4 regions of the Ferribacterium limneticum genome follow, and region 1 is predicted to be linked to each of the others. Evidence: predicted binding sites of a transcription regulator. Region 1 holds the regulator's gene; each other region holds the start of a gene.

Region 1 (2,202 bases):
GTAAAGCGAGGCCGCAGCAGTGCTGCGGCCGGTCGGCGCTTATTCGTCAGCGGCAATCAGTCCGGGCTTGTCACCGCGATGGTGATCCTGAACCTTTTGCTTGTATTTCTGAACCTGACGGTCCAGCTTGTCGAACAGAGCATCGATGGCGGCGTAAAGGTCGTCACCGGATTCTTCGGCATGCATGTCCTTGCCAGGCACGTGCACAGTCACTTCCGCTTTCTGCTTCAGCTTTTCGACGGACAGAACGACGTTAACGCCGGTTACCTTGTCGAAATGACGGATCACGGGATCCAGCTTGTTCTCGACGTATTCGCGCAGGGCGGGGGTAACTTCGATATGGTGACCACTAATCTGCAGATTCACTTTTTTCTCCTCTCTCTACAGGGTCTTGCGTAAATTGACCGGGGGGATATTGAGCGACTCGCGGTATTTGGCAACCGTCCGTCGGGCAACTACGATTCCCTGTTGGCCTAGTATTTCGGATAATTGGCTATCCGACAAGGGCTTCTTGCCATCCTCGGCAGCGATCAACTGCTTGATCAATGCCCGGATGGCCGTGGCAGAACAGGCACCACCGGTATCGGTGGCGACATGGCTGCCAAAGAAGTATTTCAGTTCGAAGATACCGCGTGGTGTCGCCATGTATTTCTGGCTGGTCACCCGCGATACGGTCGACTCGTGCAGGCCGAGAATATCGGCAATTTCACGCAAGACCAGCGGCCGCATGGCTACTTCGCCATGTTCGAAGAACTGGCGCTGGCGGTCGACGATGGTCTGCGTGACACGGTGTATGGTTTCAAAGCGCTGCTGGACATTCTTGATCAGCCAGCGCGCTTCCTGCAATTGCGTGGACAGGTTGCCGTTGCCGCGCCGCTGCTTGGCGAGAATCTCGGCATACAGGCGGTTGATGCGCAGTCGCGGATAGGCGTCGGGATTGATGTAGGCAGTCCATTTGCCCTTCAGCTTTTTCACGATCACGTCCGGCGTGATGTAGCGCGCTTCAATCTGGGCATAGCCGGCCGCCGGCCGCGGGTTGAGGCTGGTGATCAGGCTGTGCGCGGCCTTCAAGGCCTCGTCATCGCAGCCGGTCAGGCGACGAATCTTGGCGAAATCGCGGGCAGCCAGCAGTTCGAGATGCTTGTCGACAATGGAGAGAGCCAGCGTTCGCTCCGCACTCTCCGGCAAGACCTTGAGCTGCAGGGTCAGACACTCCTGCAGACTGCGGGCGCCAATGCCGATCGGGTCGAAATTCTGGATATGGCGCAAGGCGATTTCCAGCTCTTCGATTTCAATTTCGTACTCCGGCGGCAGGGTTTCCCACAGTTCGACCAGCGTCGCCGAGAGATAACCATCGTCGTCGAGCGCTTCGATCAGGAAGCGCACCAGACTGCGGTCGCGCTCCGACACCTGGGTCATGCCCAGCTGCCAGCCTAGATGGTCGCGCAGACTGACGTTGGCGGCATGGATGTCGCGGGAATCGCTATCGTCGTCCTCGTCGCGCCCGGCGCCGGTGAAGGTACCGGCATCGGAAGACCAGCGATCATCGTCCACTTCGGATGGGGCTGACGGAACATCCTGCTCGCGCTCTTCGCGGGCATCCCGTTCTTCCCGCTCAACCTTCTGCTCGCGTTCGCCTTCGCTGCTTTGCGGCGCATCGAACTGCTGGGCGGATGAGAAACTCTCGCCAGCGTGCTCGTCTTCACGTTCCAGCATTGGGTTTTCGAGCAGGTAACGCTCGATTTCCTGCTGCATCTCGACAGTCGACAACTGAAGAAGCTTGATCGACTGCTGGAGCTGAGGGGTCAGCGCCAGATGCTGGGATAGTTTTAGCTGGAGGGCAGGCTTCATCGGATAGTGTCGGGTCGGGTCTGTCGGTCAGAGCCTGAAATGCTCGCCGAGATAAACCTTCCGTACGCTTTCATTATCAACGATTTCGGCCGGACGTCCAGCGGCCAGTACGTTTCCGGCGTTGATGATGTAGGCGTGATCGCAGATGCCGAGGGTTTCACGGACGTTGTGGTCGGTAATCAGCACGCCGATGCCCCGCTCCTTGAGGAAGCGAATGATCTTCTGGATTTCGAGTACGGCGATCGGATCAACGCCGGCAAACGGCTCGTCAAGCAGGATGAATCGCGGGTTGGTAGCCAGCGCCCGGGCAATTTCAACCCGCCGGCGCTCGCCACCAGACAATGCCGAGGC
Region 2 (2,202 bases), 390 kb from region 1:
TTCAGGGAGATGAAGGCGTCGATCCAGTCATTGGAGAAGACACCGCCACGGGTCAGGAACTCGCGATCCTTGTCCAGAGCAGCCAGGGCTTCTTCCAGCGATGCGCAGACGGTCGGGATCTTTGCATCCTCTTCCGGCGGCAGATCGTACAGGTTCTTGTCAGCCGGATCGCCCGGGTGGATCTTGTTCTGGATACCATCCAGGCCGGCCATCAGCAGCGCGGCGAAGCACAGGTACGGGTTGGCGATCGGATCCGGGAAGCGCGTCTCGATACGACGAGCCTTGGTGGAGGCGACGTACGGAATGCGGATGGAAGCAGAACGGTTCTTGGCAGAGTAAGCCAGCTTGACCGGTGCTTCGTAGTGCGGGACCAGACGCTTGTAGGAGTTGGTACCCGGGTTGGTGATGGCGTTCAGTGCCTTGGCGTGCTTGATGATGCCGCCGATGTAGAACAGGGCCAGTTCAGACAGACCAGCATAGCCGTCGCCGGCGAACAGGTTCTTGCCATCCTTCCAGATGGACTGGTGAACGTGCATGCCGGAACCGTTGTCGCCAACGATGGGCTTCGGCATGAAGGTGGCGGTCTTGCCGTACTGGTGCGAAACGTTGTGCACCACGTACTTCAGGATCTGGGTCTGGTCGGCACGCTTGACCAGGGTATTGAACACGGTACCGATTTCGCACTGACCGGCAGTGGCGACTTCGTGGTGGTGAACTTCAACCGGGCAGCCGAGGGCTTCCAGGGTCAGGACCATGGCCGAACGGATGTCGTGCAGGCTGTCGACCGGGGGAACCGGGAAGTAGCCGCCCTTGACAGTCGGACGATGGCCGGTGGAGCCATTGCCGTCGTTCTTCTCGCCAGAACCCCAAGCTGCTTCAGCAGAGTGGATCTTCAGGGAGCAGCCGGACATGTCGACATTCCACTCGACGCCGTCAAAAATGAAGAATTCCGGTTCCGGACCGAAGTAGGCGGTGTCGCCAATGCCGGAGGACTTCAGGTAGGCTTCAGCGCGCTTGGCGATGGAGCGCGGGTCGCGGTCGTAGCCACGGCCATCGGCCGGATCAACGACGTCGCAGGTCAGGACAACGGTGGTTTCATCGAAGAACGGATCGATGTAGGCAGTGGCCGGATCCGGGTTCAGCTGCATGTCGGAAGCTTGAATGCCCTTCCAGCCAGCGATGGAGGAACCGTCGAAAGCGTGGCCGTTTTCGAACTTGTCTTCGCTGAAGGCGGAAACCGGCACGGTAACGTGCTGTTCCTTGCCACGGGTATCGGTGAAACGGAAATCGACGAACTTAGCGTCGTTTTCCTTGATCATCTTGATCACGTCTTGGGGGGTTGCCATAAGCGTCAGTCTCCTAAGAAAACAAGGTGCCGGGCGATCCGGCGACAATCAAAAAATTGTAACCCAGGAGCTTTAGCAGAAAGCATGCCAAACGCTCGGGAGCAATCTTTCTATTTTGCCACAAGGAGATGCCGGTTTTAAGCAAAGAATTCGTCGATCAACGCGAGCACCACGATTGTGCAAAGACGATAAAAATTGCACTATTTTGGTGCAATCAAACAATTCAACGAGACGCAACGCACGGCAGCATGGGCTTTCAGCTGCTCAGCCAGGGCTTCTTCAGCTCGCTTGAGCGCCTCGCCGTTCTCGAAAAAGGCATGGCTCAGAAAAACCTCAAGCTCGACCTGTCCGTTCAAATAATGCAAAACCACCTTTTCCGGCTTCGGCAACCCATCCAGCAAAGGCTTCAATTCGGCCAGCAAGGCATCGCGGCCTGGCAAGCGGGCAGCAAAGATATCCGGATCCATATCGTCTTCCGGATCGATATGGACCAGCACGTCGAGCACTTCCGGATGTTCGCGCAGCACTCGGGCACGCGCCGACTCGGCAATGCGATGCCCCTCGGAAACGCTGATCCGCGAATCGACCTGAACATGCGCATCGACCAGCGCCTGATGCGCCATGCGGCGTGTCCGCAACTGGTGCAAGCCACGCACGCCGGGCGTTTCCAGCAGCGTCGCGCGAATTGCCTCGACCTGCGACTCATCCAGCCCGGTATCAATCAATTCCTTGATCGCGCCCCACGCCAGGCTGGCGCCCATGCGCAGAATCATGAAGCCCATCAGGGCCGCTGCCAGCAGATCGAGAAAGGACCAGCCAAGCAGCGCGCCGCCGATACCGACCACGACGACCAGCG
Region 3 (2,202 bases), 1.6 Mb from region 1:
AGCACCTCACCCTTTGCATCGACCAGATCCGGGTTGGTCGACCACAGCACCAATTTGCCGATGCCGTAAGTGAAACGAGTGCCGGCGACGCCCTGGCCTTCCTTCTCAAGCCTGGCCGGGGTTTCGTCATCGGCGGCGACCAATATTTCAAATGGGGCGCCATTGACAATCTGGGCGTAGAACTTGCCGGTTCCCCCAAAAGACAAGGCCGCTTTGTGGCCGGTGTCTTTCTCGAACTGCGCGGCAATCTGCTGCATGGGCGCGGTGAAATTGGCGGCGACAGCAACCTGAACCTCGTCGGCCTGGGCGGTGGCAATGAATGCAGCGGTCAAGGCGAAAAGCAGGCGAATTTTCATGGTGAAGCTCCTTTCAGGCGTAGAGGCAAAGAATGACGGCGGAAGCCTTGAACACGGCGCAGGCCTGTTCGCCGACGGCGAGGCCCAGTTTTTCCATGCTGTCGTGGGTGACGACAGCGCAGACGCTGCGGCCGCCGGGCAGGGCGAGGGTGACTTCGGCATTGACCGGGCCGTCGTGGATGCGGGTGATTTCGCCCCACAGGTGATTGCGCGCCGAGGTGCGGACGTTGCGGTCAGTCAGCAACAGGACCGATGAAGACTTGACCAGCGCGCTGATCTCCATGCCGATGGCCAGGCCCAGCGTTTCGGCCGATTCGCGGGTGATCACGGCGACCAGTTCGTTTTCAGCATCGAGCTTGAGTCTGACTTCGAAATCGACATGGCCTTCGCGCAGGCCAACGATTTGCCCGGCAAACTGGTTGCGGGCGCTGGTTTTCATAGACATGCGCCGGAGCAACTGGCGGAACTGCTGGAAGTCGCTGGCCAGGCCATCGTTCAGGCTGGCCGACAGGCGGTCGAGCGCAGCCTGATATTCGGCTTCCAGCGCCCGGTAGAGGGCGACGGTCTTCCTGCCGTGCTCAGTAAGCAGCGTGCCGCCCCCGTTCTTGCCGCCAGTCGAACGAACAACCAGCGGCTGGTCGGCCAGGTTGTTCATGGCGTCGATGGCATCCCACGCCGCCTTGTAGGAGAGTGGTACGGCCTTGGCGGCCTGCGAGATCGAGCCATGCTTTTCGATGGCTTCGAGCAGGCGAATGCGCGTGTCGCCGAGAAAACTGCCGAACTCGGTATCGACTTCCAGCTTGCTGCGCAGACGATGTGCGATTTGTTCCATTTTGTCGCCTTTGCTACGTTATGTTGTCGTGTATATAACGATAGCGTAGTTCCCGGTGTTTTCATCGAAAATTTGCGGTTCCCAGCGCTGCGCTATGGTTGAATAGGCATAACGATGTTCGCTAGATTGTCGACGTGCCTGAAATTTACGCTATACCGATTCGTATATAGCGAAAACCGGGCCAGTTCAACAACGCTTCAAGGAGAACGAAATGAAAATCAGCGCCCGCAACGTTTTCGCCGGCACCATCAGCGCCTTGGTCGATGGCAAGGTCAATGCCGAAGTCGAAATCACCACCCCGACGGGTGATCGCATCGTCGCCATCGTGACCGAGGGCAGCGTCGCTGCGCTGGGTCTCGCCGTCGGCAAGCCAGCCGTTGCCTACATCAAGGCGCCGTGGGTAATGCTGCTGGCCGGTGAGGGGGGCGTGAAGTTCAGCGCCCGTAATCAACTCGCCGGTACGGTCGACAGCGTGCAGAAAGGTGCGGTTAACAGTGATGTCAGCATCAAGCTGGCCGGTGGCACCCTGGTCCATGCCGTGGTCACCAACGATGCCGTGCTTGAGCTTGGCCTCAAGCCGGGCGTTCCGGCCTGCGCCCTGATCAAGGCCAGCCATGTGATTCTGGGTGTTCCGGCCTGAACAGCACGCTTCGCCTGTCAGAGAAAGTTATGCCGGGGAAGTGATCGGCTTATTCATGCTGCGTACTGTGAATTTGATCACGCAGACTTTTTGCTGAACCGGGCAAAATGAAATCACTGAATCACGAGAGCAAAAAAAATGTCTGTGTCGACCTCCAAGCCTTCCCATTCCCAGTCTGGCGGATCGGCCCTTGGCAAGGGTGACGGTCAGGCCAGCGAGCGTGATTTCGGCGTCTTCAATCTGCGTGATACCTTGAGTGGAATTTCGGTTCGCGAAGCGAACTTCAGTGAATTCCTGGCTGTGCTTAAGCAGAGCGGGCTCCGGACAGTCAAGTAATCCGAAGCGGTGCCGCATCGCGGCAAAAAAGGGGTGGT
Region 4 (2,202 bases), 970 kb from region 1:
CGACCTACAACGGCTCGCGCAAGGAGGCCAACCTGACCCCCTTGCTGGCACTGCTGCTCCAACGCTTTGGCGTACCGGTGGTCGTCCACGGCTTGCTCGAAGGTTACGGGCGGGTGACGACGGCCCAGATATTCCGCGAACTCGGCGTCATGCCCATGGCCTCGACCACCCAGGCGCAGATCGCGCTCGATGAAAAAGGCCTGGCCTTCCTGCCGCTCAGCGCCATGTGCCCCGGGATTCACAACCTGCTCGCCCTGCGCAGCCGGATGGGCGTTCGCAACAGTGCGCACAGCCTGGTCAAGCTGATCAACCCGTGTCATGGGGATACCGTCCTGGTCGCCCCGGCAACGCATCCTGATTTTATCGATCTGATGCGCGACATCCTGCTGGCCAGGGGGCAGCGCGGCTTGTTGCTGCGGGGCACCGAAGGCGAGCCTTTTGCCAACCCCAAGCGTCGTCCGCGTCTTGAATTTACCCATGACGGGGTGGTCGATACCTTGTTCGAAGCCGAGCACGAGAGCCTGCGTGCGCTGCCGAACCTGCCGGAAGCGGCCGATGCCGTCAGCACGGCCAAATGGATACGGCGCGTGCTCGACAAGCAGATTCCCATGCCCAAGCCCCTGGCCAATCAACTGGCCTGCCTGCTCTACGCCAGCGGCTATGCCGAAGATTTCAACCAGGCCAAGGCCATTGTGGCAGTTGAGGCAACTGGCCTACTGATGGGCGGTAACTGAGCCACAAGCTGCACCGCGCTGGTATCCGGCGCCCTGTTTTGGTGCGAGCATTTTTCGGCTCTTGCCGGAAAACCACAATAAATCAGTCTTCTAGCTAGCTGGCACACTGATTGCAATAACACCATCGGAACAGCGAACTCCCCGCCAACGAAGGCGGCCCGATGGCAACGACGTCATGCGCTGAAAAATATTTGCACCGCAAGGTGCGCGCAACGTTGGAGCCAACAATGAGTAAACCTCGTCTCGTCCTGATCGGTAACGGCATGGCCGGTGTCCGCACCGTCGAAGAACTGCTGAAGATCAAGCCTGATCACTACGACATCACCATCTTCGGCGCCGAGCCGCACCCGAACTACAACCGCATCCTGCTTTCCCCGGTCCTGGCCGGTGAAATGACCATCTCCGAGATCGTTCTCAACGAACTCGAGTGGTACAAGGAAAACAACATCAAGCTGCACACCGGCAAGCAGATCAAGACGATCGACCGCGTCAAGCGCAAGGTCATCGCCGAGGACGGCACCGAGGAAGCCTACGACCGCCTGCTCATCGCCACCGGCTCGACCCCGTTCATGCTGCCGATTCCCGGTAACGACCTGCCCGGCGTCATCGGCTACCGCGACATCAAGGACACCGACGAAATGATCGAAGCCGCCCGCCTGCACAAGCACGCGGTCGTCATCGGCGGCGGCCTGCTTGGCCTGGAAGCCGCCAACGGCTTGAAGCTGCGTGGCATGGACGTCACCGTGGTGCACCTCGGCCCCTGGCTGCTCGAACGCCAGCTCGACGAAGTGGCCGGCAAGATGCTGCAGAAGTCGCTGGAAGACAAGGGCCTCAAGTTCCTGCTCGAAACCCAGACCGAAGCGCTGATCCAGGGCGAATCCGGCCGCGTCGCGGCGATCCGCTTCAAGGGCGGCATGCAGATTCCGGCCGACATCGTCGTCATGGCCGCCGGCATCCGCCCCAACTACGCGCTGGCCGAATCCTCCGGCATCTACTGCAACCGCGGCATCGTGGTGAACGACACGATGCAGACCTACGACCCGAAGGTGTACGCCGTCGGCGAGTGCGTCAGCCACCGCGGCATCGCCTACGGCCTGGTCGCCCCGCTGTTCGAGCAGGCCAAGGTCGCCGCCAACCATCTGGCTGGCTACGGCATTGGCCGCTACACCGGCTCGGTCACCTCGACCAAGCTGAAAGTGACCGGCATTGACCTGTTTTCGGCCGGCGATTACATGGGCGGCAAGGACACCGAGGAAATTGTCCTCAACGACCCCTACGGCGGCGTCTACAAGAAGCTGGTGATCAAGGACAACAAGCTGGTCGGCGGCGTCATGTACGGCGACACGGCCGATGGTCCGTGGTACTTCCAGTTGCTCAAGGATGGCCGCGACATTCACGACATCCGTGACCAGCTGATTTTCGGCCAGTCGCTGGTCGGCGACGTCGGCCATGCCGGCAAGAGCAAGGC

The links. The regulator sigma-54, encoded in region 1, starts transcription at its own class of promoters, with help from an activator protein. The targets are predictions, from matches to a motif close to TGGCACGCTTNCTGCTNA.
Region 2: the regulator sigma-54 is predicted to act here: its motif matches at 1,419-1,436, upstream of glnA (type I glutamate--ammonia ligase).
Region 3: the regulator sigma-54 is predicted to act here: its motif matches at 1,355-1,372, upstream of KI617_RS07320 (TOBE domain-containing protein).
Region 4: the regulator sigma-54 is predicted to act here: its motif matches at 834-851, upstream of nirB (nitrite reductase large subunit NirB).

What each region holds. Positions count from the first base shown of each region.
Region 1 covers NZ_CP075191.1:4,157,465-4,159,666, forward strand. The annotation lists gene hpf (ribosome hibernation-promoting factor, HPF/YfiA family) at 40-366, opposite strand; gene KI617_RS20000 (RNA polymerase factor sigma-54) at 382-1,851, opposite strand; gene lptB (LPS export ABC transporter ATP-binding protein) at 1,879-2,202, opposite strand, start outside.
Region 2 covers NZ_CP075191.1:3,766,039-3,768,240, forward strand. The annotation lists gene glnA (type I glutamate--ammonia ligase) at 1-1,346, opposite strand, end outside; gene KI617_RS18115 (cation diffusion facilitator family transporter) at 1,547-2,202, opposite strand, start outside.
Region 3 covers NZ_CP075191.1:1,548,593-1,550,794, forward strand. The annotation lists gene modA (molybdate ABC transporter substrate-binding protein) at 1-356, opposite strand, end outside; gene KI617_RS07320 (TOBE domain-containing protein) at 370-1,188, opposite strand; gene KI617_RS07325 (TOBE domain-containing protein) at 1,400-1,828, shown strand; gene KI617_RS07330 (hypothetical protein) at 1,967-2,164, shown strand; tRNA gene KI617_RS07335 (tRNA-Thr) at 2,199-2,202, opposite strand, start outside.
Region 4 covers NZ_CP075191.1:3,187,101-3,189,302, reverse strand. The annotation lists gene ybiB (DNA-binding protein YbiB) at 1-734, shown strand, start outside; gene nirB (nitrite reductase large subunit NirB) at 962-2,202, shown strand, end outside.